Regions from separate parts of the Virgibacillus saliphilus genome, predicted to be linked through region 1. Evidence: riboswitches for the same ligand, from Rfam matches in the RefSeq annotation. Region 1 holds a riboswitch; each other region holds the start of a gene.
What was found. A riboswitch is a leader RNA that binds a small molecule or an ion and turns the genes downstream of it on or off. The one in region 1 is predicted to bind S-adenosylmethionine.
Positions count from the first base shown of each region.

Region 1 (7,732 bases):
TCCTATTTACAAGAAAAACATAACCATCCAAGGTGCGATTACGGACACTACAATCGCACTCACCACCATAGCGATCGTACTGACCGATCCTTCCAATTGGCTGTGCTCCATTGCTGTAGCCGTTCCAATCGCATGACTGCCACTACCAATGCCAACGCCCCGCCCAATATAATGGTCCATCCGGGTATACTTAAAAACCAATGAGCTAAGTGTAACCCCGCCAATGCCTGCAATCATCACGAATACTGCTGCCAAGGATGCCTCGCCCTCCAGTGTCGTTGCAACTTCCATAGCAACAGGTGTTGTCACACTTTTTGGAGCAAGCGAATAAATAAGGAATTCCTCAAAGCCTACCCATTTTGCAAGCAGGATGCCAGACAAAATACCGACCATGGCTCCAACAACCGTTCCTGTCAACACCGGTAACATCAATTTTTTAAGTGTCACACGCTGTTGGTAAAGTGGATAAGCTAACGCCACTACCGCTGGCCCAAGCAACTCATTTATCCAGTCACCACCAATCATATATGTCTCATAGGAGATATTAAATAGAAATAAAATACTGACGATAGCGATTGTGGCTATAATAACTGGGGCCGTAAAGGTATAATTCCATCTCTGATGCACAGTCAGCCCAACCAAATAAAATATGAATGTACCAATAATAGCAGCGAGTGCAATGATAAAATTAACCATGGTTTCTTTCCTCTCCTTGCAGCTGATTTCTTTCTTTCCTGCGCATCAAGCTTTGGCTGATATGCCCTGCAGTTACAATCACCAGCACCGTACTTAGCAAAACAATAATGACGAGGAGGAAACCCTTCCCGGCAAAAAGGTCCACATAATTCATCACCCCTACCGTAGCAGGAATAAAAAATAAGGCTAAATGATTAATAATCGCCCTCGCACCTTCATCGATCCAGGGCGCCTTTATCACACCTGTCATAAGCAAGACAAACAACAGGAGCATCCCGATCACACTTCCGGGTATGAAAAGATTAAAATAGTGCGCAATCCCATTCCCTATCAAAAAAATACCATATAATATGGCAATATGAATAATTATTTTTAAACCAACACGCATATGAGTTCACTCCAGTTTTCTTTAGCAGGGACAGGGGGACAGGTTCCTTGTCCCAACATCAGCAGCAAAAGGGGGACAATGTTCCTGTCCCTGTGTCCCACTGTGTCCCAATAAAACCTAGTATAGCAAAAAACGGACTTGTCTGAGTAGAATGGAACTGAAAAAATTATGCTGCGAGTGAATGAAAAGGCCTCCTGAACAGACGCACGGAAAGAATTAGAAGTCATTGGATTTTCTTAAATTGCCTTTTCTTATATGTAATTCAAACGAGCCTTCTTACTTCACCTTTCCCACCCCCAACGCCAAATGCCTCCAAAGGATATTTTCGACCAACTCACCTTGCTCCTCTTCGCAATCAATTATTAAAATAACTTCAGGATTTTTATCTTTTAAAAGCCGATTTCTCTTTTTAATGACCTTTTCCGTGAACAAACGAATTAGGAAACCCAGCGCAAATCCAATACTTGCACTAAGCAGCCCCCAATAAATAGGTCCCCATGCCAATTCGAAACCGATACTTGTGCCTATAACGGCAAAAGCCGTTGCAAGTGCTACTCCAATATCGATAAGGGATGTACCATCAGAGGTATGAAGGCTATCAAATAACTTCCGTTCCTCCATTCGATTGTCAAGAGGAATCGCATAAATACTTTCCTGCTTTATCCCTCTTTTTTCCAGGGTAGAAATGGCCATTTCTAAATATACGTTATGATCAAAAATGGAAAATAGCTGCATCGTTATCACTTCACTCTTTCTCTTTTCGGATTTGGAAATTAGGATGTTGATAGTTATCTTTTAAAAATTGCCGTTGCTCCTTCTCAAAAATCTTATTATTTTCGACCGCATACACGTAGGAATCGTAAACTGCAAATCCAAATATGGAAGGCAACATCAGGAGCCACTCAGGTTGTAGGACGGTTGTAGCCTGTCTTACTTCACCCATAATTAGAAGAACAACTGCGTCGAGGTAATGGGATAAATAAAAGAACACGATTCCCCAAATAATCATAAAAAATGCCGTAATAATGCGATGATTATAGAGTTGCCCGAGTCCTGGAACAAATAGGGACCATATCACTGCCATCACTGGATTTCGCTTATCTAAGTAGTTAATTTCCAGTGCTCCTATACTAAATAATTTGAAACGATGTTCTTCACGGTCTGCCAGTATGTAAACGTTATTCATCTCCACCGTTGTTCGATGGCCATCCCAAATCCCGAAAAAGTAAACCGGCAAGTAAACCAAAAGCCATCTGGTGTCTACCACGTTAATGACCATATCAATATTCCCTTGAAACGAATACATAATGGCCAAATTAATGTTTGCATTCATATTAACAACAACTTCCCAAACAAATAGAACAAACCCTCGTATATATTTTCCTAAAAACAAATGTCCAAATCCTGGGAAAGCAGCGCTCCACCACGCTACGATCGAGGGGCTTCTTAAATGGAGCTGCGTTGTACCAAGTGCGGTCATGTGGGCAATATATCGCCTGGCAGTATTATCTTCGGTATATTTTTTCAATAAAATGACCCCTATTACGAAATTTATCTATCTTTTATAATCTTTCCTTTAAAAGAACGTTTATCCTAATACATGCAAATATGAAGGACAGGTTCCTTGTCCCATTCAACTGGTAACTGGGACAAGGAACCTGTCCCTGTGTCCCATGTATATCTTTTATGGAAAAACATACCCTAAGGATTAATTCACATCTGAGGAAAGGTGACATGCTCGGACATGCAAATTATTGAAAGTCAACAACAGTTCGTCCAAATTCAAAACCACTATTTTTTTGAGTATGTTCTATTCTCTTATCAGTGGTGGCTTCTGCTGCTTATTACTGTCGGTCTTTGGGTCTTTTGGGCAATCGTCGTGGATAAAAAAAGATGGAATGCTATATTGCTGGTCGGATTAATGGCGAGCATCATCGCGTTGCTGTTAGATGAACTAGGGCTTAACTTAACCTTATGGACATATGCCCACCAACTTGCGCCGTTTACAAATAAACTACTCACCGTCGATATCGCCATCATTCCAGTAAGCTATATGCTCCTGTATCAATATGCTAGAAAATGGAGGCCCTACCTTATCACACTTGCCGCATTATCGCTGTTTGCCGTAATCATAGCCGAGCCCGTTTTTGAGTTATTAGATATTTACATCTTGCTTGGATGGGAGCATTGGTATTCTACACCGTTTTACTTTCTGATTGGTATTTTTGTGAAATGGTTCGGAGATAAAGTGGCTGGAGATTAAGGGAATGAGCATATTCCATAACAAAAGCGAGTGGCAACATTCTTGCGCCACTCGCTTATCCTAAGCTAATCCCATTGAAAAGGAGTTTGCTGGTATACATAGTAATTAAGCCAATTATAGAAAAGCAAATGTGTATGCGACCGCCATGTGTTCGGCGGCTGTTCGTTTGGATCATTGTTAGGAAAATAGTGCTCTGGAATGCTGGTATCGAGCCCTTTCTGATGATCGCGTTCATATTCCTCGGCAAGCGTATTCGCATCATATTCCAAATGGCCGGTAATCATAATATGTTTTTCATCGTTGGAAATGATGATAAACGCACCAGCCTCACGTGATGAGGATAGCAACGTCAAGCGCGGATCCTTTTGAATGGCTTCTATTGAAATAGAGGTATACCTGGAATGCGGGGCACGAAAAACGTCGTCAAAACCACGCACCAGCTTTATTTTAGGACCAAACACATGATGCTCATAAATGCCGAATAATTTTTCCGGAAGCTCATATTTACCAATCCCATAATGATAATACAATGCAGCTTGGGCTCCCCAGCAAATATTCAAGACAGAGGTCACGTTTTCCTTCGTCCATTCCATGATCGCTGTTAATTCCCCCCAATAGTTTACATCTTCAAATGGCAAATGCTCAATGGGGGCTCCGGTAACAATCATCCCATCATACCGGCGACTTTTAACATTTTCAAAGGTTGTGTAGAATGTATCCAAATGGGATTTGCTAACATTTTTTGATTCATGAGTCCGCATTCTTAAGAAAGTAATATTAACCTGCAAGGGCGTATTGCCCAATAAACGCAAGAGCTGTAACTCTGTTCTTTCCTTTTCCGGCATTAAATTTAAAATGATAATGTTAAGTGGGCGAATGTCCTGCGTCTTTGCCCGGTCTTCATCCATAACAAATATTTTCTCTTGTTTTAATAATTCCGTCGCAGGTAACGCTCTCGGTATGTTTATAGGCACTGACATCTCCCCCTTCTGCGTTGGTATGCGATGAAAGAATATCCAACGTTTTCAATGAACCTCGGGCACTTGTTTAATGCCACACTTCTTCAGCAATTTTTACTATATGGCGAATCTTATCCCATTGCTGATCTTCTGTTAAATTGTTACCTTCTTCAGTCGATGCAAAGCCACATTGCGGACTGAGACAAAGGTTATCATAGGATAGGTAACTGGCCGCCTCAGCAATCCGCTCTTTGACTAAATCTTTACGTTCCAGCTTTGGAAATTTGGATGTAACTAAACCTAAAACAATATACAGATCGTCCCTGTTTATATGTTTCAGCGGTTCGAATCCACCGGAACGCGCGTCGTCAAATTCGAGAAAAAGTCCGTCAACATGAAGACCGCCGAATATCGTCTGTGATACCTTATCATACGGACCTGAACTGAAATAATGGGAACGGTAATTCCCCCGACAAATATGCATGGTAACCAGAAGATCATCCGGACGTTCGGCTATCGATTCATTAATCACACGTTGACAAATTTTTTGCAATTCGAAAGGCTCATACCCTTTCCTGCGAATCGATTGTTCTCCCTCTTCCGATAAAAAGGAAGCCCATGACGTATCATCAAGCTGTAAATAACGGCATCCAGCATTATAAAAGGCCTGAATCGCTTTTTTATAGGCATTGATCAAATCCCTCAACAGATCCTCCATATCACCGTACACTTCATCATCAATCACCGCTCGCATGAAGAGCATATTCGGACTTGGAATGGACTGCTTGGCAACATGATAGTCGCCTACCTTCCCTCGCAAAAATTTGAAATGATCCAGAAAAGGATGATCTTCATTAAAATCAACGTTTCCGATGACACGAATCCCGCGTGCTGTCGTTTCTATACCATCGAATTTCAAGCCTGTATCTGCTTCAAATCCTTCCACACCTGTTAGTTTTTCCAAGAAGTCAAAGTGCCACCAGGAACGACGAAATTCCCCATCCGTAATCGACGTCAGTCCTGCTGCCTTCTGCTTTTCAACAAGGTTGCTTATCTCTTCATCCTCGATGATACGCAACTGCTGGGCAGAAATCTCCCCTTTCGCTTTTTGGACTCTCGCCTGTTTAAGACGTTCCGGTCTTAGAAAACTACCTACATGGTCTGCTTTAAATGGCGCCTTGTGCTCTAATTTTGTTGTCATTATATCTGCTCCCTTTAAATTAAAAAAGCTTCTTCGATGAAGAAGAAGCATTGTTATGCGATATCTTCTTATCTCCCAAGTTTCCTCAACTTGCTAGAAGTAGCACCTTGTTAACATAACAGGTTGCTGAAGCGTCATTGGGCTTAGTCCCTCAGCCTCTCTTAATAAGAATCATTACTGAATTATTTGAAATTACTGTAGCAATCATAGCATTTCTACAGATAAAAAGCAAGGAAGCACGGATAACCCTCACCATATGAATAGCAAAGGGCAGCGTCACCCTAACCACTTCGCAACAGAAATAAGATCCGGAAAAAACATGTCTGCATCTGCTTTCGTCTCTTGCCGATTTCCAATAATCATTGTTTTTAATCCTGCTGCCTTCCCTGCTTGAATATCCGACGCGCGGTCGCCCACCATATAACTTTTCTCTAAATCAATATCATGTTTTTTCGCCAAATCCAAGATCATTTGCGGATTTGGTTTACGATATGCACAATTCGCGTGTGGTTTGTGGGGGCAATAAGCGATATCATCCAGTCTTGCACCGAATGTGGCTAGATCAGCTTCCATTTTTTTATGTATCGCATACAATTCTGATTGTGACATCAAGCCAAGTCCAATTCCTCCTTGATTCGTTACGACGAAAACTTTAAATCCACGCATATTAAAACACCTAATCGCCTCTCCAACCCCATCCAGCAAATAAAAATCCTCTGGTGTGTTCACATACTTCACCCGATTCGTGAGTACTTCATTGATGACACCATCACGATCTAGAAACATACCGATACTCATGACTTTACCTTCTTTCCATATAAACATACCCATTTCTTAAAAACCAATGCGTATGTTTATCAACTGAATCATAACTCCAATTCCTTCGGAGCCTCTCCCTTTTTATTCATGACCCGTATAGCGATTGGATTGATCTCCAACAATACAAGTTCCGGATCTTCCGGGCCTTCAAAATAAAGTTTCATCGTATCATTCCAGAGTTCCTTTTTCAGATCATCCGAATTCGTAAAGGAAATCTTTCCTTCATATTCCACATATTCATCCCCAAACCCTTCACCCTCATATCCAAGCAGAATATGGGTGTGAGGATTCGCTTTGATTTCCTCTGCCTTATCCGTTTCCTTACTTGTTAATGTGTAAAGTGTGAAACCTTCATTGAAAAACGTCATATACCTTGAATGGGGCTTATTATTCTTTACGGTTGCCATTGGTCCAACGTAGCTTCCTCTTAAAATTTTATCAATGGTTTCTTTGATCGCCTGTTGACTCATTTATATCCACTCCTTTCAATTGCAGATAAACATAGTATTTCATTCATCATCGAAAAATAAACATCTATCCGCCAGAAGCACATATCATTACGTAATGATGTGAGAAAAAAAGAAGTAACCACTCTCCTTAAGGTTAGCGATTACCTCTAAATAAATTATCCCTTCTTATTCATCCTCAACAAGTCTTGCTACATCTTCCCCGCACTTTTTGCATTTTCCCTTAAGCAATATTCCGTGTTCGTCATCATGCATGTCATAATCAATAATCGTGGTTTCTGTGCAATTGACACAAAACACATTGCTAAGTAGTCGCATTTGGATATCCTTCGGGATTTTAGACCATTTTTGCGCGGCTTTAAAATCAGTTACTGACATTTTAGTTGAAGCCTCCAGAAATTAAGCAGTTTAGTATTAGCAAGTTATAGACAATTCCGCAAAAAAAATGCCCATACCCGTTCATCGATTTGATACCTTAATCTTTGCCTCAAATCTAGCAATCAACGCAAAAATATATGCTGTATTTTTCGATACGTAGGATGCTTCTTTTCTTACACCCGGTTCTCCGACACTCCACCGATCATAAAAAACGTGGACGCGTTCAAATTCTTTGAAACTAATTTTTCTTTCTTTGGATATCTTGACACTAGGCTTTTGAAATGTGGCAGGTTTAATAATTAACGTGTCGCCTGCAGGAATCACAGCAAACCATAGCGGTTGTTGGTTATTTTTAGGTACGGTGTGTATCTCAAACTCATAATTCCGCTTTTGTATTGTATTCCATACCTCGAATGCGTTCATTGGCAGCCCTCCCGTAAACTGTTGTATCTATCATAATACATAAACCTGATCGTTTTCAATCATGAACGGGAGGAAGGGGATAAAGTATCCTTTCTCCTTCCCCTTATATAGCCATATTACCTTTCATCAGCCTTCTTG
Region 1 covers NZ_JAGYHC010000001.1:3,889,812-3,897,543, forward strand. The annotation lists gene KFZ56_RS18545 (LrgB family protein) at 7-696, opposite strand; gene KFZ56_RS18550 (CidA/LrgA family protein) at 689-1,084, opposite strand; gene KFZ56_RS18555 (hypothetical protein) at 1,361-1,819, opposite strand; gene KFZ56_RS18560 (DUF5683 domain-containing protein) at 1,830-2,612, opposite strand; gene KFZ56_RS18565 (CBO0543 family protein) at 2,829-3,347, shown strand; gene metA (homoserine O-acetyltransferase MetA) at 3,413-4,321, opposite strand; gene KFZ56_RS18575 (5-methyltetrahydropteroyltriglutamate--homocysteine S-methyltransferase) at 4,395-5,507, opposite strand; SAM riboswitch class I at 5,573-5,678, opposite strand; gene KFZ56_RS18580 (D-glycero-alpha-D-manno-heptose-1,7-bisphosphate 7-phosphatase) at 5,784-6,305, opposite strand; gene KFZ56_RS18585 (pyridoxamine 5'-phosphate oxidase family protein) at 6,374-6,796, opposite strand; gene KFZ56_RS18590 (hypothetical protein) at 6,962-7,171, opposite strand; gene KFZ56_RS18595 (hypothetical protein) at 7,253-7,594, opposite strand; gene KFZ56_RS18600 (helix-turn-helix domain-containing protein) at 7,698-7,732, opposite strand, start outside.

Region 2 (7,732 bases), 770 kb from region 1:
CTCCGATGGACCAAATCAGCGAAATAAACAACAAAACGGAAATGACCGACATGATCGTTCCCTGTATTCCATCTGTGATCAGCTGAGCAAAGGCACCTCCCAAACTAACGTAAACGATAGTTATTGTTACCCCTATAAGTACACCCCAAGTGTATGGAATCCCTATGATTGTTTCAAACATTGTTGCTAAACCAACATTTTGAGCAACAATGTAATAAATGTTGAATAAAATGAGTAAAGCAACAACTACCTGTAATGCTTTACTTTGATATCGAATCCCCAGCCACTGCGGCAAGGTGAGGCTTCCCTCCTTCTTTTGCCCCTGCTCCCAGAAGGTTTTGGTAAAAAGAAGCAACCCTATCCAGGAAACACCAAAGCATCCCAGTGAATACCAAAGTACTGGTGCACCATAAGTATAGGCCCATCCAGGAACACCTATAAATAGGTTTGCACTTGCATAGCTTGCCCCAAAACTGATTCCAACAATCCAAGGACTTACTTTTCCTTTCGCGATGGCAAAACCTTTCATCGACTTACTATGAACGGCACCTCGTTTTCCCAGCCAAGTCGTTAACAGAAAATATCCCAACAACGCTCCCAATATCAGCCATATTAATATATTATTATCACCGCCCAGCATCAACTTCTCCCACCTTTTTGTTTCGGGTAAATTTTATTCCATATTGAAAGTCCCACGATCCAACATATTACGACGGCAATCCAATAAATTGTAAACATCATATCCTCCATTTTCCTTAATTAGTTGAATCTTACTTGGTCCATTATTCTGACTGAACTATGCCAACGCTTTTCGCAGGATGATTATCCGGCAGATGGAAATTACCCTTTCCAAACATATTTTCTCTTAGGGTCTTTCCTTCATATTCCTCCCGATAGATACCACGTTCCTGTAATTCAGGAACTACATAATCAACAAACTCACGATAAGTATCCGGTGAATAAGCTTGAGCAATCGTAAACCCATCCACATCTCCTTCTTTCGACCACTTCTCCATTTGATCCGCAATTTGCTCAGGTGTTCCAATAAATTTAACGGTACCATTTCCGAGCCCATGATTTTTAACAGCTTCTCGTAGAGTCCACTTTTTATTCGGGTCTTTCGTATATAGATCTAAATTTCCCTGAACCGCTTCTGTCTCGATATCTTCAATGTACTGATCCGGATCATATCTGGAAAAATCAATTCCAGTATGACCAGACAGAAGAGAAGCTGTACCCTCAAAGCTGACATGATTGGTCAAATCTTCATATTTTCGATAAGCCTCTTCTTCCGTAGATCCGATAATTGGAAGAATCAACTGAGAAACAAGTACATCCTCATGTCTCCTACCCTGCTCCACTGTCCGCTTTCGTATATCGGCAACATAAGCTTTTAAAGCTTCCAATGAATGATTTTTGGTAAACACCGCTTCGGCATGTTTGGCAGCAAAGTCTCTCCCCTTTGGAGAAGCCCCTGCTTGAAAAAGAACCGGAGTGCGCTGAGGTGACGGTTCTACTAAATGAGGACCCGGCACATTGAAAAATTCACCTTCATGATCGATCAACTGTACTTTATCCGGATCTGCATAGGTATCATTTTCTTTATCATGAACAACTGCATCATTGTCCCAGCTGTGCTCCCATAACTTATAAACAACATTCAAAAATTCGTCCGCACGGTCGTAGCGAAGTTCCTTGGGCAGACGAGTCTTTAGTCCAAGGTTAACTGCTTCGCTTTCCAGATACGATGTCACCACATTCCACGCAATTCTGCCTTCAGTTAAATGATCAAGCGTTGATAACTGTCGCGCTAGTGAATAAGGTTGTGCATAGGTCGCAGAGATCGTAGGCGCAAAACCCAGATTTTTCGTGACAGCAGCCATCGCCGAAATTGGGATTAACGGGTCATGCGCTGGCAGTTGGACTGCATGCCGAGCAGCCGCACCATGGCTGTTTCCATAAACACTGTATGTGCCAAGTACATCGGCAATAAATAACGCATCAAATTTTCCACGTTCCAAAATCTGGGCTGTTTCTGTCCAATAAGCTAACCTGTTATGGCTTGTTCCCTGATCCAACTCATGTTTCCATAATCCCATGGAATGCGGAGAAGGTGAATTTTGGATGAATCCATTCAAATGTATTTGTTTTGTCATAAAGCAAACTACTCCTTTTTTCATAGATTTTAATGACCCCTTACCTGTGTATGGTCTGTTTTAAATATTAAATCTGCTCACCTCCTAAAATGAATACTACTTTTCTCATTGAATTACTTGGCTTAAAAGATACGTGTATCACATTAGAAATACCAGCTAGCACAATTTCAAATAAAAAACCTCTACCGATGAGGAAGAGGTTAAAATTTATTTACACACGTCTCATCTTTCAAGCGAAATGCTTGCTGGAATTAGCACCGTGCTACGATTACGTAACGGTTGCTGCGGGATCACAGGACCAGTTCCTCCCCCGACTCTTGATAAGGAATTATTCAATTTTTAAGATTTCTACACATCATAACGGATACAGAAAAAACTGTCAAGTACGAAATTAATAAAAAATGAGGATGGGACAAAAGTATTTTTAACAAATAAATTCCGAACATACATCACTTCGGAAATATACTTCGCGCACCTTGGGGCGGCTGGTGATCCCCCTTGTGCGCTTCGTATTGCAAGTGGCTTCGAGGGGCAGCACTCCTCGCAAAAAAGATTGCTATCGCACTTCGGCGTCTCACCTATGCCTTTTCTCCCGCTGGAGTCTCCGCATATTTCCTACGCTAAGTTTGATAATGTTCGTCTTTTTAATGAAACACGTTTGTTTTGTCCCAACCTCCTCTCTATTATTCAGCAACCACTGTAACTTCAGTAGATGCAAGAATGCTATAACCATCATTTTCAAACATATAAATACGGTACTCTCCCGGTTCAAGCACATCTGTATTTCCCCAGCTACCATCCAAGAACAGTGAACCTTGACGTTCTCCTCCTAGATACTGCCACTGTAAGGAGTTTGTATCGTCAGGTGACTCGTCGATTGGGTAAATTCCCACCCAATCATATGGAAAACCAGTAGCATCTTCCCATTCTACTTTAATTGGTTCACCGTATTTTTGCTTAGGTTCCACATTTAAGCTTGCTGATTCACTTGATTCCAATACTTTAAAGGAAGTTGTTGCTCTTTCTTCATCTCCAGCAGCCAGAAATACAGCTTCATATTCTCCAGCAGGAAGTGGCCATTCACTGGAGACGACAGATTCCTCGTCAAAAAAGATTGTACCTTCGTTTTTGACCTCCCCGGGTTCTTGACTATTGGAACCGGTATAGGCCCAGAGCATAGGATCTTCCTCTCGATCGCTTCCTTTCGGATAGATAGCGACTTGATCTTTCTCGGAAGGCTGATCGTCTACATAAAAATTCACTTCAATGGTTTCTCCGATCTCATACTCCATTTGTGAGGTAGCTACTTCCTCTTCTGGCGCAGACACTAAAGTGGAAGTAAACGTTGAGACGACAGAGCGATGATCAGAGGGCCAATTATCCAATTCAATATCAGAATATGGTCCGACCTCACCCACCACTTCACTATTCGTTGTAATAGAAGATCCAGTCGCATAAACAAAGTCAATCCGATCATGAACCTCATCCTCGTTTACATTCCCAGGGGGATATCCCGGTGTCCACGTATAACTCGGAAATTCTAAAGGGCTTTCATGAATTTCACGATAAGAATCCCGAAAACCAAGCGTCTCTAATTGTTTCGAAACAGGCCATTCAACTACCGTATTGAAATTTTCTTCCTTTGTCTCCTCGGTCCAATCATGATGGGAAGGGACATTGAAATCGCCTGTTAGAAATACCGGCACACCCTCGTTTTGCAATGCTGTTAATGAGTCAAAACGGGACCGCATTTCCATCATATGGTGTCGTTCATTACCAATCACCTGATCAACTGTGAATCCATCTCTTATGTCATAAGGGCCATATGGATCATGCAATAAATGAACATTGCTTACCGCTACCACTTCATCCGGTTCAACTTCAACATAAACATAATCAGGGTGACCAACATCAATAATCGGATAACGACTAATGATTTCTTGATTGTAGTCCGCGTAATAACCAAGTTCATCCGCTAATTGATCCAAAAGTCCTCCCTCTTCTTGAACGCCAACAATATCGGCATCTGCCTCTTCGATAGCATGGACAGTTTCATCTATACCGCCAGTCCAAATGTTAAATGACATCACACGTAAGTCATGCTGATCTACTTTTTCCCACACATCCCATTCTCCGGAACTTTCTGGATTTTCACCTTGTGTCCACCACTTGGCTTCATAAATAGCACCTTCATGTTGAACCCGATCTCCAACTTCATATGTGTCTTTTTCTGCCCAAACGGACAGGCTTTCTTTCCCATCATTGGAGCATTCGGGGGCCAATGTCCATACATCCCATTCTCCGGAATCACTCGGTTTCTCACCTTGGGTCCACCATTTGGCTTCATATATCTCCCCATCAAATGAAACGTGGTCCCCTTCTGTATAAATGCTTTCTTCCAACCACTTATCAACATCACAATTTGTTTCTTCCGCATTGGCAACTTGATTCAATGGCACAATCATGAAAAGAGCTGCCAAAATTACTTGTATAAATCCTTTCACGTTTAAATTCCTCCTGTATATTTTTTACGTCCTGGGTGCACCTCTCTTTCGTTTAAAAATTTTTAATCATATTAAACATATCATATATTCAATATAATTAATATATAAGGTTGAGAATATTTTCTTTTTCTAAAAAAGAAGGCGGAAAGGGAGCATACCCAATCCGCCAACAAAAAGAATTAGATCAACACTAAAAACCATGGCTGAAATTAAATGAATAAATATGCGATCGAAACTAAATACAAATACTGGAAGAAAACGCGAAAACCCCTTTTCTGCTTGCCAATCAGCAAATCTTCTGTAAAGGAGGGGAGGACAAGCGTAGTGCACTTCCGTAACGGGCGCGATATCAACAGTTAATCTATTTTGTCAACCATAAATGTGATGAAGAGTTCCTTTGGTTCCCTCTTTACCTTTTTCCTGTTCCTGCTATTTTCATTGTCTGCTGGATATAAGCAGCAGATTCATGCAACATTTTTATTTCCGCTTCATCTAATTCAATTTCCAATTGCTGTTCCACTCCGTTCTCACCTATGATGCATGGCATGCTTAGTGCAATATCGCCATCATACCCATATTGTCCGTTCAATGTCGTACACACAGGATAAACGCTGCGTTCATTTAGCAAAACGGCTTTTGCGAGTGTAATGGCTGCTTGAGCAACCCCTGCATTGGTCCACCCTTTGCCATTTAGGACATCATACGCGCCGTTAACAACTTTTTGACTAAATACGTTTCGATCAAGGGGTTCTTTCCCTTGGAAATGGGCGTCCAATTCTTTTTCGCCAAACCCATGGATATTCAGACGGCTAAAAACCGGAAATGCAGTCAACCCGTGCTCTCCCATCATATATCCCGTAACACTATTGGGGGCAATGTTATAATTTGATCCTATTACATAACGCAAACGTGCAGAATCGAGCATCGTTCCTGTACCAAAAACACGACCTTCCGGGTAATTAAATTCATTTTCAGCAATATACACCATTGTAACTAGTGGGTTCGTGATGACAATAATAATGGCTTCCGTTGTATGTTGAGTGATGCCTGCCATGATTTCACGGATGTTCTTTCCGTTTTCTTCTGCAAGCATAGCCCGATCCGGTTTTTTATTTTCTTCGGTTGTGATGATGCTCGGACCTGCGGCAATAATAATCACATTAGCATCCTTGACATCTTCATAATCACCAGCATAAACATCAATGTTTGTCATGGAGGGAAGGGCGGTGGCATGGGATTGGTCCAACGCCTCTCCAAATGCAATATCTTTATTTTGATCAATTACCACGATTTCTGAAAACAACCCGATTTTCATCGCATCGGCAAGTACATAAGAGCCTACATGCCCAATGCCAACTACTGCAAGTTTATGTTTCATTCTTACTTCCTCCTTCTTTTTAACTAAAAAGTCAAGTCACTATTTAAGCCGTTAGCGCAAAGAAGGACAGTCCTCGCCTAAAATTCCCACTCACACCACAAACCGTGTCCGACTTGACCCTTCTTTTGTCTTACTCACCTCTAATACTGCCGGAAAAATGGTTTTTAGCTCTTGCACATGGGAAATAACCCCAATCATCCTACCTGATTGTTGCAGGTCAACCAATGCATCGATTGCCTTATTCAATGATTCCTCATCCAGTGTACCAAAACCTTCATCAATAAACATGGTTTCAATTGAAATATTCCCTTGAAAACTTTGGATCACATCCGACATGCCGAGTGCTAAACATAGAGAAGCATTAAATTTTTCCCCGCCTGATAATGTTTTGACGTCCCTCGTTTGCCCCGTATATGCATCATAGACATCAAGTGTTAACCCACTCTGTCTTCCGTGAGATTCCTGACGGTCACTTCGACTTAAGAAGAATTGGCCATTGGACAGGCGCCTCAGGCGTTGATTAGCAGCATCAATAATCTGCTCTAAATATTCGATTTGCAAATACCTCTCAAATGAAACTTTCCGATCGTTTTGTCCTCTGATAACGTCATATAAATCCGTAATGACACCTAAGCGTTTTTCTGTCTCTCGAGCTTGCGCATTTGCATCCATAATGCTTGCCTTCAAGGCGTCCGCTTCCCGGTGATACTCTTTGGACTGATTCCATTTTTTAAACGCTGCTTCATAGGCTTGTTTTAATGCATTCAATTGTTCCTGCAAGCCTTGTAAATCCACATAATGTTTATCTTTTAGTGCCGCTTTTAATTCCGTTACCTGTTCCTGTAATGTAGATCGATTTTGGTTAAAAAGCTCGATATCATCCTTCAACTGTTGCCAATCTTCCTCCCGCATCTTCGCTTGTTGGTACACTTGTTCGCCGTCAAAAGACGCATCGATTAACATATGGGTGAATTGTTGATCTGCTTTTTGTCGTTTCGCTTTTGTTTCTTCTACTTGTCTGCTTACATGCACTAGATTGCTTGCGACTTTGGTCTGTTCCTCTTTCGCTTGCTGAAGTTTGGTTTGAGCATCTTCCCAAGCTTTTTCCATTTGCGTTTTTCGCTCTTGCGCTTCTTTTATCTTTTGTTCTAATACAGTTAACACCCTTACTTCCTCTGGAATGTTCTGCATTCTTTCCTGATAAACAGCCTGTTCTTTTTCATAAGTTGTTTTCGCTTGTTGGTACACGTTCTCAGCCTGTTTTTCTTTTGCTTCTAGTTGCTCGTAAACTTCACGTGCCTGTTCATAGTCTTCCTTGTATGTAGCAAGCTTTTCTCTTATAGTTTGGAGCTCATCTACTTCTACTTTGAGCCGTTTTCCTTCTTCAACGATCTTGTCTTTCGTTGTTGAGGCCGCATCAAGCGAAACAGAATAGGAAGCGACTTCACGTTCTTTCTCCTTTACTCGTGCTGTAGTGGAATTTAAATCAGCTGCTGCTGTTCGGTAAAGCTCATCTTTTTCATCTAAAACCTGCTTTGCTGCTTCAAGTTGTTCTTTTGTTGTGACTGCTGCCTCACTTGTCGCTTTTCTGGGATGCTCGTGACTTCCGCAAACAGGACAAGCCTCCCCATCGTGCAAGTGGCTTGCTAGAACATGAGCCTGATCTTGAAGCCACGCTTTCTCCAATGTTGTAT
Region 2 covers NZ_JAGYHC010000001.1:3,124,263-3,131,994, forward strand. The annotation lists gene KFZ56_RS15060 (sodium:solute symporter family protein) at 1-640, opposite strand, end outside; gene KFZ56_RS15065 (LLM class flavin-dependent oxidoreductase) at 783-2,156, opposite strand; SAM riboswitch class I at 2,376-2,483, opposite strand; gene KFZ56_RS15070 (carbohydrate-binding protein) at 2,840-4,660, opposite strand; gene KFZ56_RS15075 (lactate/malate family dehydrogenase) at 5,070-6,038, opposite strand; gene KFZ56_RS15080 (AAA family ATPase) at 6,129-7,732, opposite strand, start outside.
Region 2: linked by a shared signal. The riboswitch ahead of KFZ56_RS15065 (LLM class flavin-dependent oxidoreductase) and the one ahead of KFZ56_RS18575 (5-methyltetrahydropteroyltriglutamate--homocysteine S-methyltransferase) in region 1 are both predicted to bind S-adenosylmethionine.

Region 3 (7,732 bases), 1.1 Mb from region 1:
GGGCATGAATATGGCTCGTAATATCGCAGGGCTTGCCGGTTTAAGAAACGATGTACCGGGGATTACAATTAACCGCTATTGTGCATCAGGCTTACAGAGTATAGCCTTTGCCGCAGAGCGGATTATGATTGGCGCCAGTGATACGATCATTGCAGGTGGAGCGGAGTCGATGAGTCTCATTCCAATGGGTGGCCATGTTATTAAGCCAAACCCTAGGTTGGTTCAAAATGCTCCTGGCTATTATATGGAAATGGGGCATACCGCAGAAGAAGTAGCGAATCGCTTCCATATTTCACGAGAGGATCAGGATGCATTTGCAGTCCAAAGCCATGAGCGTGCAGCAAAAGCCATGAAAGAAGGGAAATTTGAGGAAGAAATCGTACCAGTGAACGTAACAAATCGTGTTGTTGGGAAGAAGCATAAAGTGGAAGAAAAAACATTTCAGTTCACAACAGACGAAGGAGTGCGTCCGGAGACAACGACAGAAGTGCTTGCGAAGCTTCGACCAGCTTTTAACATAAAGGGATCTGTTACTGCTGGAAATGCATCGCAAATGAGTGATGGAGCAGCTTCTGTTCTCGTCATGGATCGAGAAAAGGCAGAAGCAGAAGGATTAGCATCCCTTGTTAAATTCCGTTCATTTGCAGTAGCTGGTGTGGAACCGGAAATTATGGGCGTAGGCCCTGTTGAAGCTGTACCAAAAGCATTGAAAATAGCTGGTCTTGAACTTTCAGACATAGGCCTATTTGAATTAAATGAGGCATTTGCATCTCAATCTGTGCGCGTCATTCAAGCATTGGACCTGGATATAAATAAAGTGAATGTCAATGGAGGGGCAATCGCACTTGGCCATCCGCTTGGGATGACAGGGACAAAATTAACGCTGAGCCTCATCCATGAAATGAAACGCCGCAGGGAGCAGTATGGTGTTGTTACGATGTGTATTGGTGGCGGAATGGGGGCTGCAGGCGTATTTGAACTTTTATAACTCCATGTGCTTTAAAAAATAATTCCAAACTGGAAAGGGAGATTCAGATGAGTGAAACAAAGGAAAAGATTTTCCAAGGTGGGGCATTTTTAACGGAAGATTTGACGGCAGATGATGTAATTACACCAGAAGATTTTACAGAAGAGCATAAAATGATTGCTAAAACGACGGAAGATTTTGTGTTAGGTGAAGTAGTACCAAAGATTGATAACTTAGAAAATCATGAGTTTGAGCATTCCGTGGCTTTATTGAAAAAAGCTGGTGAAATAGGATTGTTGGGAGCCGATGTCCCGGAAGAATATGGTGGTCTGGGACTGGATAAAATTAGTTCATCTTTAATTACGGAAAAATTTTCACGCGCAGGTGGCTTTTCGGTAACGCATGGAGGGCATGTGGGAATTGGATCCCTTCCAATTGTATTTTTCGGTAATGATGCCCAGAAGGAGAAATATTTGCCAAAACTTGCGACAGGAGAGCTTTTAGCTGCGTATGCACTAACAGAACCAAGCTCCGGTTCTGACGCGATGAGCGCAAAGACCACGGCTACATTAAATGAAGCCGGAACGCATTATCTTTTAAATGGAGAAAAACAGTGGATCACAAACTCAGCATTTGCAGATGTGTTTATTGTATATGCGAAAATTGATGGGGAGCACTTCTCAGCATTCATCGTTGAGCGTGAATTCCCAGGCGTATCTACTGGTCCGGAAGAGAAAAAAATGGGGATTAAGAGTTCTTCAACCCGAACGCTTGTATTGGAAGACGCGGAAGTACCTGTGGAAAATCTATTAGGCCAAAAAGGCCGCGGTCATATTATTGCCTTTAATATTCTAAATATCGGTCGTTATAAGCTTGCGGTTGGGGGTGTTGGTAGTTCCAAACGTGCATTGGAGTTAGCGACCAAATATGTCAATCAGCGTAAACAGTTTAACACACCCATTTCGAGCTTTTCATTAACACAGGAAAAATTGGCAACGATGGCTGCGGGGATATATGCGAATGAAAGTTCCGTTTATCGTACGGTTGGTTTGTTTGAGCAACGTATGGGGGCATTAACAGACGAACAACTAAAAGACGGGCGTGAGGTAGCGCGTGCCATTGCCGAATATCAAATTGAGTGTTCCATGACAAAATATATGGCTACAGAATTACTGGATTATACGGCCGATGAAGCGCTCCAAATGCATGGCGGTTATGGATTCATGCAGGAGTATGAGGTGGAGCGGATCTATCGCGATTCACGGATCAACCGCATTTTTGAAGGAACAAATGAAATCAATCGCTTGCTTGTTCCGGGCACATTGCTGAAAAAGGCAATGAAGGGTGAACTTCCATTGCTGCAAAAAGCACAAAGCCTGCAAGAAGAATTAATGATGATGAATCATGAGGAAGTTGATGACGAAACGTTATTACAAGAAAAACACCTATTGAAAAATGCAAAGAAAATTGTCCTGCTTGGTGCAGGCCTTGCTGCACAGAAATACATGCAGCAGATTGAAAACGAACAGGAAATTTTAGTGAATCTTGCTGACATGGTTGCCGAAGTATACAACATAGAAGCAACTATTCTCCGCACAGAAAAAGCAATCAATACGTCAGGGGAGAAGTCAAATAAACAAAAGCTGCTTTATACACAAGTATATGTACAGGAAGCATTCAATCGTATTGAAGCACATGCAAAAGAAACATTAATTGCGGTGGAAGAAGGTGATACATTGCGCACGATGCTGTCATCACTAAGAAAACTAACACGTCATACACCAACAAATGTGATTGCGAAAAAACGAGAAATAGCTGCAACGATCATTGAAGAAGAAAAGTATCTCGTATAACTATTACCAAGGCTGGGACAAAATGAAAGTGTTTAAATCACAAACGAATATGTTCCGAAGCAATGTTTATTTGGAATTTATTTGTTAAAGACACTATTTGTCCCAGCTTTATTGTTATTCTTTGATATCAGTGGATATTATCTATTATTTGCGTTATTGTAAAAGGAACACAAACAAGACGTGGAGTTGAATATAGTTTCAAATGTTTACATATTTCCCTGCAAAAACAATGAATAATTACCACGAGTCATGGTAAAATGAAATATAAATAGATCGGAAAGGGAGGGTTGTAAATGGCGGTAACATTTTATTGGTATCCGAATTGTGGGACATGTAAAAAAGCGAAAAAGTGGTTGGATGAGAATAAAATCAATTATAGAACCATACATATCGTAAACACACCACCAAAAAAAGAAACACTGTTAGATCTGATCGCTAAAAGTGGTTTGCCTGCGAAGAAATTTTTCAATACGAGTGGGAAAAAGTACCGTGAGTTGAATATGAAGGATAAAATTAAAGATGCAAGTACAGAGGAAATGGCAGAACTTCTAGCCTCTGACGGAATGCTGATTAAAAGGCCAATCGTAACAGACGGTGAAAAGGTCACTGTGGGATTCACAGAAGAAGCGTTTAATGAAAATTGGCTGTAAAAAACGGAATACTAGAAAAATATGTACATAACTTGTATAGTCTTGTATAGTTATGGTGCAATTATAATATATCATGGAGGGATTTATGTGGGTGTACCAACGGATTTATTGTATTCAGAAGAACATGAATGGGTAAAACAAGAAGACGATAAAGTGCGTATTGGGATTACAGATTTTGCACAGGATGAACTGGGAGATATTGTATTTGTGGAACTTCCGGAGGTAGGGGACGAAATTGAATTAGATGAGCCTTTCGGAAGCGTTGAGTCTGTTAAAACGGTTTCTGAACTATACGCGCCGTTAAGCGGGAAAGTTGTGGAAGTAAACGAAGATTTGGAGGATAGTCCAGAATTCGTAAATGATTCTCCGTATGATAAAGCATGGATGGTTGTTGTTGAACCATCTGATGAATCGGAGCTTGATCGCCTATTAACGTCTGAACAATATAATGCGATTACGGACGAAGATGAAAGCTAATTCGTGCTTATAGTTACGAAAGACAGGCTGATTTACAACAATGAAAATAGTTGTATAGTCAGCCTTATTTGTATCACAGCTTTTTTCACGTATTGTAGCTTTTACACAAATGATCGAAACTGCGACGGTGTAAAAGCAAGGATCGTTTAGAAATAGCTTGATCATAAACACATGTATAGAAGCTTTTTTGGTTGATTTTATCAGGGGTGTTGTGGGATCATGGATCATGAAACAAATAAAGTTATTATTGTTGAAGGATTGACCGATAAAAGAGAAATCAAGAAGGTTCTTACAGAAGATGTCACGATTCTATGCACAAATGGTACACTTGGTGTTGAGCGTTTTGATGATCTTCTGGAAACCTATGATTTGGATAATAAAGATGTCTTTATCATGGTTGATGAAGACCCTGCAGGCATAAAATTACGGAAACAATTGAGGCGGGAGCTTCCACTTGCCAAACATTTATATGTCAGTAGTGAATACCGCGAAGTAGCAACAACTCCTGGACACATGCTTGCTGCTGCTCTGGTGCGTACGGGATTTGCGGTGAATCCAATTTTTTTAGTTTAGGGTGGTAGTTTTGCAAGAAATAACAAATGAGCTGTTAAAGCAAGAACGTTATCTATTATTTGTTTACACCCCTTTTTGTGGCACATGTCATCTGGCACAAACAATGTTAACGAAAATAGAATCCGTGCATAAAGAAGACATTTTTTATAAGATGAATGCATCCCTACATGCTACTTTTATGCAAGAACAGCAAATTGAGAGTGTTCCATGTCTCTTAATTAAGGAAGGCAATGAGATAAAAGAAAAAATCTATGCTTTTCACTCTATTGCAAATATCTATACGTATCTAACGGATTATAAGCCTGAGTTATTTGTGAAGAGTTGACTGAGAGAGAAAATAGAATTGACATAAAAAGCATAGCATGCTACGATCTATATCATTGATGAATAAAATGAAAATGTATCTCTTATCTTGAGCGGTGGAGGGACTGGCCCTACGAACCCGCGGCAACCTCGACATTTTTATGTCTGAAAGGTGCCAATTCCTGCAAAGTGTAATTCTTTGATAGATGAGGGAACGAAGGTAAAATTATAACGTCCTTCTGTTCTCTTACAGAAGGACGTTATTTATGTTTAGCAAGGCATTCGAAACTTGTATCAAAAGGAGGATGAGACGTGATTTCAATTAAGGGTTTGAGTAAATACTTTACAACAAACAATAAGAAAATAACAGCTGTGGATGATCTGACCCTTACCATAAAAGAAGGCGAAATATTCGGCGTAATCGGCTATAGTGGGGCCGGAAAAAGTACATTCGTTCGTTTGCTTAATCGTTTGGAAGATCCTTCCCGTGGTAGCGTAGAAATTGAAAATAGGGAAATAACGGAATTAAATGCCAAAGAGCTTCGCTTGGCTCGGCAGGAGATTGGAATGATTTTTCAGCATTTCAATTTGCTTTGGTCATGTACGGTGACGGATAATATTGTATTTCCACTAGAAATAGCTGGTGTTGCAAAGGGGGAACGCGAGGAACGTGTACGGGAACTCATTGATTTGGTAGGACTCTCTGGAAGAGAAAATGCATATCCATCTCAGCTAAGCGGGGGGCAGAAACAGCGTGTAGGCATTGCTCGTGCTTTAGCAAACAATCCGAAAGTGTTACTTTGCGATGAAGCAACTTCCGCACTGGATCCGGAAACGACCAATTCCATCCTCGACTTACTGGTTGATATTAATCAGCGACTGGGCCTGACCATTATCCTGATCACTCATGAAATGCATGTTATACGCAAAATCTGCAAACAAGTTGCGGTGATGGACGAAGGGAAAATTGTGGAACAAGGAGATGTATTAAACGTGTTCCTGCATCCAAAACAACCTGTGACAAAGAAATTCGTAGAACAGGTTATGGGTGCGAATGAGGATGATAGCATCTCTCATTTAATCCATACGTATGAGCAAGGAAGGATAATACGGCTTCATTTTATTGGTGAGACGACAAATCAGGCTTTGATAAGTCAACTTGCTAGGAAATTCGATCTCGACATAAATATACTCCAAGGTAAAATAACACAGACGCAAGCTGGTGCATACGGGACGTTATTCGTACAGGTTGTGGGAGATACAGTCGAAACGGATAAGGCTACAACTTATATTCGTGATGAAACCTCGGTAGAAGTGGAGGTTGTACGTGATGCTAACTGATTTCTTTTCGAATCTGGATATTCAGGATTTGGTGGTTGCAACTTATGAAACGTTTTATATGACATTGATTGCGCTGGCAGGAACGGTCATTTTAGGAATCATCTTAGGATTACTCTTATATCTGACAGCACAAGATGGAATGTGGCAAAATACGGTTTTTCATTTTATCGTTTCTACGATTGTGAATGTGTTTCGAGCCATTCCATTTATTATCTTAATTTTATTGTTATTCCCATTCACTGACTTCCTCATTGGAACCATTCGTGGCCCTTCTGCTGCGTTGCCTGCATTGATTATTGGTTCCGCACCATTTTATGGTAGGCTCGTGGAAATCGCACTCAAAGAAGTGGATAAAGGAGTGATTGAAGCAGCGAAATCCATGGGAGCGAAAACACGGACTATTATTTTTCGTGTTCTCTTGCCGGAATCGATGCCAGCATTGGTGTCAGGAATTACGGTTACTGGAATAGCCTTAATTGGTTATACGGCTATGGCCGGCGTAATCGGTGCTGGAGGTTTAGGCGATTATGCATACTTTTTTGGGTTTCAGCGACGTGATTTTGATGTAGTGTTAGTTTGTACCATTTTAATTGTAATCATTGTATTCATTTTCCAATTCATTGGAGACTTTATTTCCAATAAATTAGATAAAAGATAAAGGCTGTTTTTCTAAAAAATTGTTTCTTTATACTACAAAATATATAAACTGCGACGTAACTTGAAGTATGATGCCCCCGCTCCGGTAATACATTTCGCTTTCCGCGGGCGGCTGGTGAGCCCTCTCATGCTAACGCACTTCGAGGTCTCACCTAGGCCTTGCCTCCCGCAGGAGTCTACATGTATTTCCTCCGCTGGCAGTGAGTTTACTGTATTATTAACGAAGCAGTTTCATGCTGTCAGTAGTCCGGGTGAGTGGAGGGCAATCGACTCCTGCGGGAATAGCACGTGTCCGAAGACCCCGCAGGAAGCAGTTTTCTTCCGAGGAGGCTGAGGCCGTGCCCTAAGGTCCGCGATTGCCCGTAACGATCCCGGACGGTGGCAAATATTGCACACTACGTCGCAGTTTATATCAATTGTGAAGATTTAAAAGCAATAAAACGTACGAAAAGGGTTAAGAAAAAAGGAGAGATTTTTATTATGAAAAAGACTTTACTGTTTCTATCTGTATTAGTAGTGCTTGTATTGGCAGCTTGTGGTGGTGGAGATTCATCGGGTGATTCTGAAACGACAGAAATTACTATTGGAGCAAATAGTACACCACATGCAGAAATTTTAGAAGAAGCAAAGCCACTTCTTGAAGAAGAAGGAATAAACCTTACTATTGAAGAGTATCAAGATTATGTACTGCCTAATGATGATTTGGAAAGCGGGGATCTGGACGCAAATTACTTCCAGCATATTCCTTATTTAGAGAATCAAATAGAAGAAATCGGGTATGACTTTGACTACATTGACGGCATTCATATTGAACCGATGGGTCTTTACTCGCAAAACATTTCCAGTATTGATGACATTGAAGATGGAACAGAGGTAATTTTAAGTCGTTCTGTCGCTGACCATGGTCGCGT
Region 3 covers NZ_JAGYHC010000001.1:2,741,155-2,748,886, reverse strand. The annotation lists gene KFZ56_RS13360 (acetyl-CoA C-acetyltransferase) at 1-988, shown strand, start outside; gene KFZ56_RS13355 (acyl-CoA dehydrogenase FadE) at 1,036-2,820, shown strand; gene KFZ56_RS13350 (arsenate reductase family protein) at 3,114-3,470, shown strand; gene gcvH (glycine cleavage system protein GcvH) at 3,558-3,947, shown strand; gene KFZ56_RS13340 (toprim domain-containing protein) at 4,167-4,520, shown strand; gene KFZ56_RS13335 (thioredoxin family protein) at 4,531-4,845, shown strand; SAM riboswitch class I at 4,925-5,036, shown strand; gene KFZ56_RS13330 (methionine ABC transporter ATP-binding protein) at 5,136-6,164, shown strand; gene KFZ56_RS13325 (methionine ABC transporter permease) at 6,154-6,822, shown strand; gene KFZ56_RS13320 (MetQ/NlpA family ABC transporter substrate-binding protein) at 7,302-7,732, shown strand, end outside.
Region 3: linked by a shared signal. The riboswitch ahead of KFZ56_RS13330 (methionine ABC transporter ATP-binding protein) and the one ahead of KFZ56_RS18575 (5-methyltetrahydropteroyltriglutamate--homocysteine S-methyltransferase) in region 1 are both predicted to bind S-adenosylmethionine.

Region 4 (7,732 bases), 1.2 Mb from region 1:
TCATTAACCAACAAAATGATCCCCCTTTTATTTTGGCCATCCAGAAAAAATAGAAAACGCTCAGATTCCTGCCCTATGATATGCTTCTTTTAACCTGTCAACATCAAAGAGAGCATATCACTATCCGGGCATATTTATCGTTTATATTTATAGTACAGCCTTGTATTCCAATGGAAAAATCGAGCCTGATAGCCACTTGCTCTCAACAAGTCCCTAGTTATACTAATTCCATTATCCAATTTTTTCACCTTTGGGTCGCCCAAATACAAGCCAACCAAACCTTGATAGATCATTTTATGAAATGAACGATTCGATAAGCCATCAATATGTTTATCCGACTGTTCGATAAAATAATGCAGCCGTTTTCTCATCATTTCCTCATTCGAATAATAGCTACAAAAATTTAAATCTGCTTCCTCTATATCCTCCTGCTGATCAATATAATAATCCAGTAAAATATGTAGGCCCTGCATATATGGGAAATACCCAGTATAAATTTCCTGCGCTAGATTATCATTCATATTATCTCCAAGTGCATACGAAACAAGGCAAAAAATTCCGAGTGTCGACCCTGCAGCAGCGGAGAATTCATACCAGCTTAACCCGGGGGCACAAGCTTTATACCAGTCATACCAGCTTGTTAGACGTGGAATTCGCTCTTCTACTTTGACATGTTTATGCACTTGTAGATCAGCATATAATCCCTCTAACTTCATCACGTAATCTTCTATGACAGAATAATGATCAAGCTTTCGCAACATTTTTTGACATGTCCGAACAAGATCAGCCAAGTATTCCCCATCTCGTTGCTCATTCCGCCGTTCATAATAATTTTTAATCGGATCTCCTGGTGTCAAAGCATCATGCATAGCCTCATGTAATAACCGAAAATCTTCTGGATCCATCGATGTGCTCCGGTCACATAAGTTATCTAAGTAATCACTTATCGTTTGATAGGCCACAATAAAGCGGATGGCTTCTCTCTCATTATGATCCGCAAGCAATGCATACACAGCTCCTCCCTGACAGTGGAACCTTTTCGCTTCTATACTTGCTAGTGCCTGCGTCCGAAGCTCCGCGTTTGGGATTTGAATCGCGCGATTTTTCCAATGGGACAATTCCTCATCCACGGCTGGAAGAATTCTCCGATATACAGCGTTCATTAAAGACACTGCCGTTGTAGGTATACGCTTTGCCAAAGTCATTCTCTCCATTCATGGAACTTTTTGTTATACTATATATATCACCATACTACCCTAGGAGGATTCAAATGATAAGCCATTATAAACATATAACCCCTTCCATTCATGAAACAGCATTTATCGCAAAAGATGCGATGATAAATGGCGATGTAACCATTGACGAAGCGTCTAGTATATGGTTTAAAACTGTTATTCGCGGAGATGTTGCACCAACACGAATAGGAAAAAGAGTTAGTGTTCAGGATCTATCCATGCTTCATCAAAGTCCAAATAGTCCCTTAATTATTGAAGATGATGTAACCATTGGCCATCAGGTTACTTTACATTCCGCAACCATCCGTAAAAACGCATTAGTCGGTATGGGGTCAATTATTTTGGACGGGGCTGAGGTGGAGGAACATGCATTTATTGGTGCAGGAAGTCTGGTTCCTCCAGGGAAAAAGATCCCTGCATACACATTAGCGATGGGTAGACCCGCAAAAGTTGTACGTGATTTATCGGAAGAGGATTATACTGAAATGGAGCGGATAAGAAAATCATATGTAGAAAAAGGACAGTATTATAGGAATTATACGGATTTATAGGGCGTTGGCTTAGTGCGGGTTGTCTTCCAGTTTGGAGTGAGTCTCTCCCGTTTCGGAGTGCCTCACTCCCGATTTAGCGGGGGATGTCCCGGTTTGAAGAGGTCCCCTCCCGTTTCGGAGTCCTCCCCTCCCGATTTGAAACGGCCGTCTCCCGTTTTGAAATGCTTCTCTCCCGGTCGTGGAGTTCGCTACCTAAATTTCCGGATTCAGCATTTATGATCGACACATTTTCATTTATCGTCATTCTTAATTTGAATTGCGTTCTAACATATTCATAATTTTATCTAATTTTGTTTTTATATTTTCTATTTCTTTTTCCAAGCGATCTAAACGAACAGATTCACTATACTCGGATCGGTTTCGATTATATAGGCTGGTTGTTCTATTACCTGCATGAAATGACCTCACAGGCTTTTCTTCAACGATTAATTTTACTTCGGGCAGTTCATTTGTTGTTTCATAGATGGCATCCTTGATGAGAGATTGATAGTTCGACGCTACCCATTCCTTAGCAAATTCATTTGACAAAATTATATTCCAGCCATCTTTTTCAATCTTTAACCTACTAGTTTTAATCCAAGTATCAAAAGATGGCAGGCTAATTTGCTCCCTAATATAATCCAGTACCTCATTCCAAATATAAATTTCATTTTTCATTTCATAATCTCCCTTGTACTTGGCTGTTTTTATACACTTTATTACTATAATGCTAGACTTTCCTTTTTACCGCTTTCTTTCCCCCTCTCAATTCCCTTCTGCTCATAGGAAATTAGGATCTACATAATTTTATCCGCTTCGGCCATTTATTTGATTTCATCCATCAATGCGGTCTCCTCCTCTTCATTCAGTTTTAAATATATTTCAAGAAAACATTGATAAGCCGTTGTTTCGCGGGATCTAGTTCCATTGTCACTAACATCCTCAAGAATTCTATTTTCACCTGTAGTATCCATTCCTTGAATAGTTGGTCATGTCGGATATAATCTGTAGGCTTTCCTTGACCAGAAGCTAGGGGTATATTAGCACCTCCCTCATAGTTTTATATGGGGTTTTCCGAGGTGTATTTCTGACTGTAGTATACTAAAAAGTAAGATAATTAAAAATCGCTTATATTATGGTATCTAGATTCCTCGTTCCTTACCTAAAAGTTATACCATACGGCCCCAACAGCCGTATGGTATTATTCTAAACGTTGTTATATTTTTCCGCCAATGCCTTTAATTCCGCAATCTTATCTGTTTTTTCCCAAGGAAAATATATATCTGTTCTGCCAAAATGGCCATAGGCAGCTGTACTTCTGAAAATTGGCTTTTGCAAGTCAAGCATACGAATAATCCCGGCAGGTCGTAAGTCAAATATCTCCCGAATAGCTGCCACGAAGTTTTCTTCGCTGACAAGGCCGGTACCAAATGTATTGACCGCAATAGAAACGGGCTCCGCAACACCTATAGCATAGGCGAGCTGTACCTCACACGTTTTAGCCAAGTCAGCCGCAACAATATTTTTGGCCACATAACGAGCTGCATATGCTGCCGAACGATCTACTTTCGTTGCATCTTTCCCACTGAATGCTCCTCCTCCATGACGGGCGTATCCACCGTATGTGTCTACCATAATTTTACGACCTGTTAATCCTGCGTCCCCTTGAGGCCCTCCAATCACAAAGCGCCCTGTTGGATTGATGAAATAATTCGTGGTTTCATCCAATAAATGCCCAGGAACAACCGGGCGAATTACATGTTCAATGATATCTTTTTCAATTTGATCTCCTGTAATGTCTTGGTGATGTTGTGTTGAAATAACAATCGTATCCACCTTAATTGGGTTATCTTTTTCATCGTATTCAACGGTTACTTGTGTTTTTCCGTCCGGGCGCAGATAGGCAAGAACTTCTTCTTTTCTCATGTCTGACAGGCGTTTAGCTAACTTATGTGCAAGAGAAATTGGTAATGGCATTAGCTCCTCGGTCTCATCACATGCATAACCAAACATTAGCCCTTGGTCTCCTGCACCAATGGAAGCTATCTCTTCTTCACTTATTTTCCCCTGGCGTGCCTCTAGTGCAGTATCAACGCCACCTGCAATATCTGGTGATTGTTCATCGATTGCGGTTAATACCGCACAAGTTTCAGCATCAAATCCATACTTTGCTCTCGTATACCCTATATCTTTAATCGTTTGACGAACAATAGCCGGAATATCTGCATACGTACTGGTTGTGATTTCTCCTGATACTAACACAAGTCCTGTCGTCACTGTTGTCTCACAAGCAACACGTGCATGTGGATCATTTTTTAATATTTCATCCAGAATCGCATCTGACACTTGATCAGAGATCTTATCCGGATGCCCTTCTGTTACAGATTCAGATGTAAATAAACGACGATTTGCAGCCATACGGCTAAATCCTCCCTTTAATGATGTTACGGAACTCTGTTTATCATTCTATGCATATTATTATTCAAAGTACCAAACGAACAAAGGCGCAGGGCGCCCGCGCATCACGAGTGGCTCAATGTTGCCACGCAAAGTGGCGGTTTTACCTTCTTATCTTATAAAAAAGCCCTTCCTACAATCATGAGGAAAGGGTATGTATCCTTTCGCTCTTATTGTTCAAGGAGTGTCCTTGCATCAGGTGAGCACCTTTTCACCGCAGTGATGGTTGCTGGGTTTCATCGGGGCTGTCCCTCCACCAACTCTGAATAAGAGAGTATCCGTTCGCAATTTAGCTTATCGAAAGAGATCTTTTCTGTCAACTAGATAGTCTCAAGGAGGAGAAGTAAAATTTTCGAAAAAAACTCTTGAATAGTATGGACTAATTTAATAAATGTGTTATACTATTTGTGAATTGATGCATATGATAATGTTATATTAAAAAACATCGGAAGGCGGGTATTTCATATGAAAACGTTAGAGAACACATTATTCAAAACTATATCCTCTCATAAAAACCTGAAGCAAAATGCAGCTGTTTCACAATTGGTCGAGAATATATTATCACGAAATGAAGGTGTTCTTACTGAAACTGGAGCTGTTCGCGCAACAACAGGAACCTATACTGGACGTTCACCAAAAGATAAATTTATTGTTAAGGATGAAATTTGTGAAGACTTTATTGATTGGGGACCCGTTAATCAAGCAATCGACGAGGAATCCTTTAATAAGCTTTATGAAAAAGTATGCATGTATTTAGAGAAAAAAGAGGTGTTATATCAATTCAAGGGATTTGCTGGAGCGGATCCTGCTTACCGTCTACCGATTCAAGTCATTAATGAATATGCATGGCATAATTTATTTTCCCGCCAACTGTTCATTAACCCGACTGACGAGGAACTTGCCTCACATCAAGCGGAATTCACAGTAGTATCAGCACCGGATTTCAAGGCAGATCCAGCAATTGACGGCACCAATTCAGAGACGTTTATAATTATTTCCTTTAAAAAACGTGTCGTTTTAATCGGTGGAACGGAATATGCTGGGGAGATAAAAAAATCTATTTTTTCGGTTATGAATTATTTATTGCCAAGGCAAAATATTTTATCAATGCATTGTTCAGCGAATGTTGGACCAGAAGGCGATGTTGCTTTATTCTTTGGCCTCTCGGGAACTGGAAAAACAACATTATCTGCTGATCCATACCGCAGGCTAATCGGTGATGATGAACATGGGTGGAGTCCAAACGGTGTATTTAATATTGAGGGCGGCTGTTATGCAAAGTGTATTAATCTATCTGAGAAGAAGGAACCTCAAATTTTTAATGCGATCCGATTTGGATCCGTATTGGAAAATGTAGCGATCGATGAAGCAACACGGTGCTTGGACTATGATAATGTATCCTTAACAGAAAACACACGAGCAGCATATCCATTGGACAATATCGATAATATTATCGAGCCAAGCGTGGCTGGTCATCCGAATACGATTATTTTTTTAACAGCAGATGCCTCCGGGACCTTGCCGCCGGTTAGTAAATTAACAAAAGAACAGGCCATGTACCACTTTTTAAGTGGATACACAAGTAAATTAGCAGGTACAGAGCGCGGAGTGACAGAACCTCAAGCTACATTCTCAGCATGCTTTGGGGCGCCATTCCTTCCTCTGGCACCATCCACTTATGCAGAAATGTTGGGAGAAAAAATTGACCACCATCGTTCTAATGTCTTTTTAGTCAATACTGGCTGGACCGGCGGGCCCTATGGTATTGGAACACGAATGAAATTATCGCACACCCGTGCCATGATTCATTCCGCTTTAGAGGGCGAATTGAACAATGTTGAAACAACAAAAGATACGATTTTCGGTCTTGAAATTCCCCTACACGTACCAGGGGTACCTGATGACGTACTTGTTCCAAAAACAACATGGGAAGATAAAAATGCTTATACAGCTGCCGCTCAATCACTTGCCATGAAATTTCATGAGAACTTCGCGAAATTCTCACAGGCAAGTAACGCTATTAAGCAGGCAGGACCAATCTATAAAGCATAAAACGTATTGTTTCCTTATCCCAAAGGATTTTATTTATATATGAAACAGCGCAGCGTGCAAAACCGCTTGCGACAACCGATCTCCCTAATGGAGTTCGGTTTTTTTCTATTTCTGCTCCCAAGTTGATTTCTAACTCCAGTCAACTCCCATATTCTCCGGTTGATATTTCCCTGATTCTCTTAGAGAATTTTCATCTCTCAAACTAGGCATTCACACATTTTTTCCGAAAATCATAAACTGTTTTGACATATCATTACTGAAATTGAAAGGGTCGAACTGTATGAAAAAAACAAAGCTTATCGCTGTTATTTCAATTATGCTGCTCCTTTTCCTTTCCGCATGTAATTCAAATGGAAATACGTCTATTCAACTTGCCGAAGTCACCCGTTCCGTTTTCTATGCACCGCAGTATGTTGCCATTGAAAAAGGATTCTTTGAAGAAGAAGGGTTGGATGTGGAATTGCAGACTACATGGGGTGGTGATACAACAATGACAGCTCTGTTATCAGATGGTGCTGATATTGCCCTTGTCGGTTCGGAAACTTCTATGTACGTATATGGGCAAGATTCCAAGGATTATGCTGTTAACTTTGCACAATTAACAGCTACAGATGGAACATTTCTTGTTGCCAAGGAACCTAATCCTGACTTTACATGGGATGAACTTAGAGGAAGCGAATTTTTAGGACAGCGTACAGGTGGTATGCCGCAGATGGTTGGTGAATTTGTATTAAAAAGTCACGATATTGATCCACATACTGATTTGAATTTAAACCAGAATATTGATTTTGCCAATATCCCAGGAGCATTTTCATCAGGTGACTATGAATATGTCCAATTATTCGAGCCAACAGCAAGTGTTTTTGAAGAAGAAGGGAACGGCCATATTGTTGCTTCCTTCGGGGAAGAGTCCGGGAAAGTACCTTACACTTCCTATATGGCGAAAGAAAGTTACTTCGATGAGAATGAAGAGGTACTCAGCAAGTTTACAAGTGCAATCTATCAAGCACAGCAGTGGGTACAGGAAAATAATGCTGAGGACATCGCAGAAGTCATCCAGCCTTATTTCGAGGATACCGAAGTGGATATGTTAGCGCAAGCAATCGATCGTTATAAAAATCAGGATTCCTTTTCGACAGATCCAACCATGGATGAAGAAGAATGGGATAACCTAAAGGCTATTATGGAAGAAGCAGACGAACTCCCAGCAGATGTACCATACCAGGAGCTGGTAAATACGGAAATTGCCGAGGAAGTCACTACTAACTAAGGAAGGGGGTTTTATTTTGTCTTTTCTAACCTTAGATCAAGTAACGCATCATTACTTTTCTAAACATAGCTTTACAAAAGCATTGGATAATATCTCACTATCTGTGAAAGAAGGTGAATTCGTAGCTCTGCTCGGCCCAAGCGGTTGTGGGAAATCAACAATCCTATCGATAATTGCAGGTATTATGA
Region 4 covers NZ_JAGYHC010000001.1:2,656,376-2,664,107, forward strand. The annotation lists gene mnmM (tRNA 5-(aminomethyl)-2-thiouridylate-methyltransferase MnmM) at 1-53, shown strand, start outside; gene KFZ56_RS12875 (tetraprenyl-beta-curcumene synthase family protein) at 135-1,199, opposite strand; gene KFZ56_RS12880 (gamma carbonic anhydrase) at 1,271-1,786, shown strand; gene KFZ56_RS12885 (DnaA N-terminal domain-containing protein) at 2,033-2,443, opposite strand; gene metK (methionine adenosyltransferase) at 2,972-4,183, opposite strand; SAM riboswitch class I at 4,390-4,495, opposite strand; gene pckA (phosphoenolpyruvate carboxykinase (ATP)) at 4,688-6,274, shown strand; gene KFZ56_RS12900 (ABC transporter substrate-binding protein) at 6,555-7,544, shown strand; gene KFZ56_RS12905 (ABC transporter ATP-binding protein) at 7,561-7,732, shown strand, end outside.
Region 4: linked by a shared signal. The riboswitch ahead of metK (methionine adenosyltransferase) and the one ahead of KFZ56_RS18575 (5-methyltetrahydropteroyltriglutamate--homocysteine S-methyltransferase) in region 1 are both predicted to bind S-adenosylmethionine.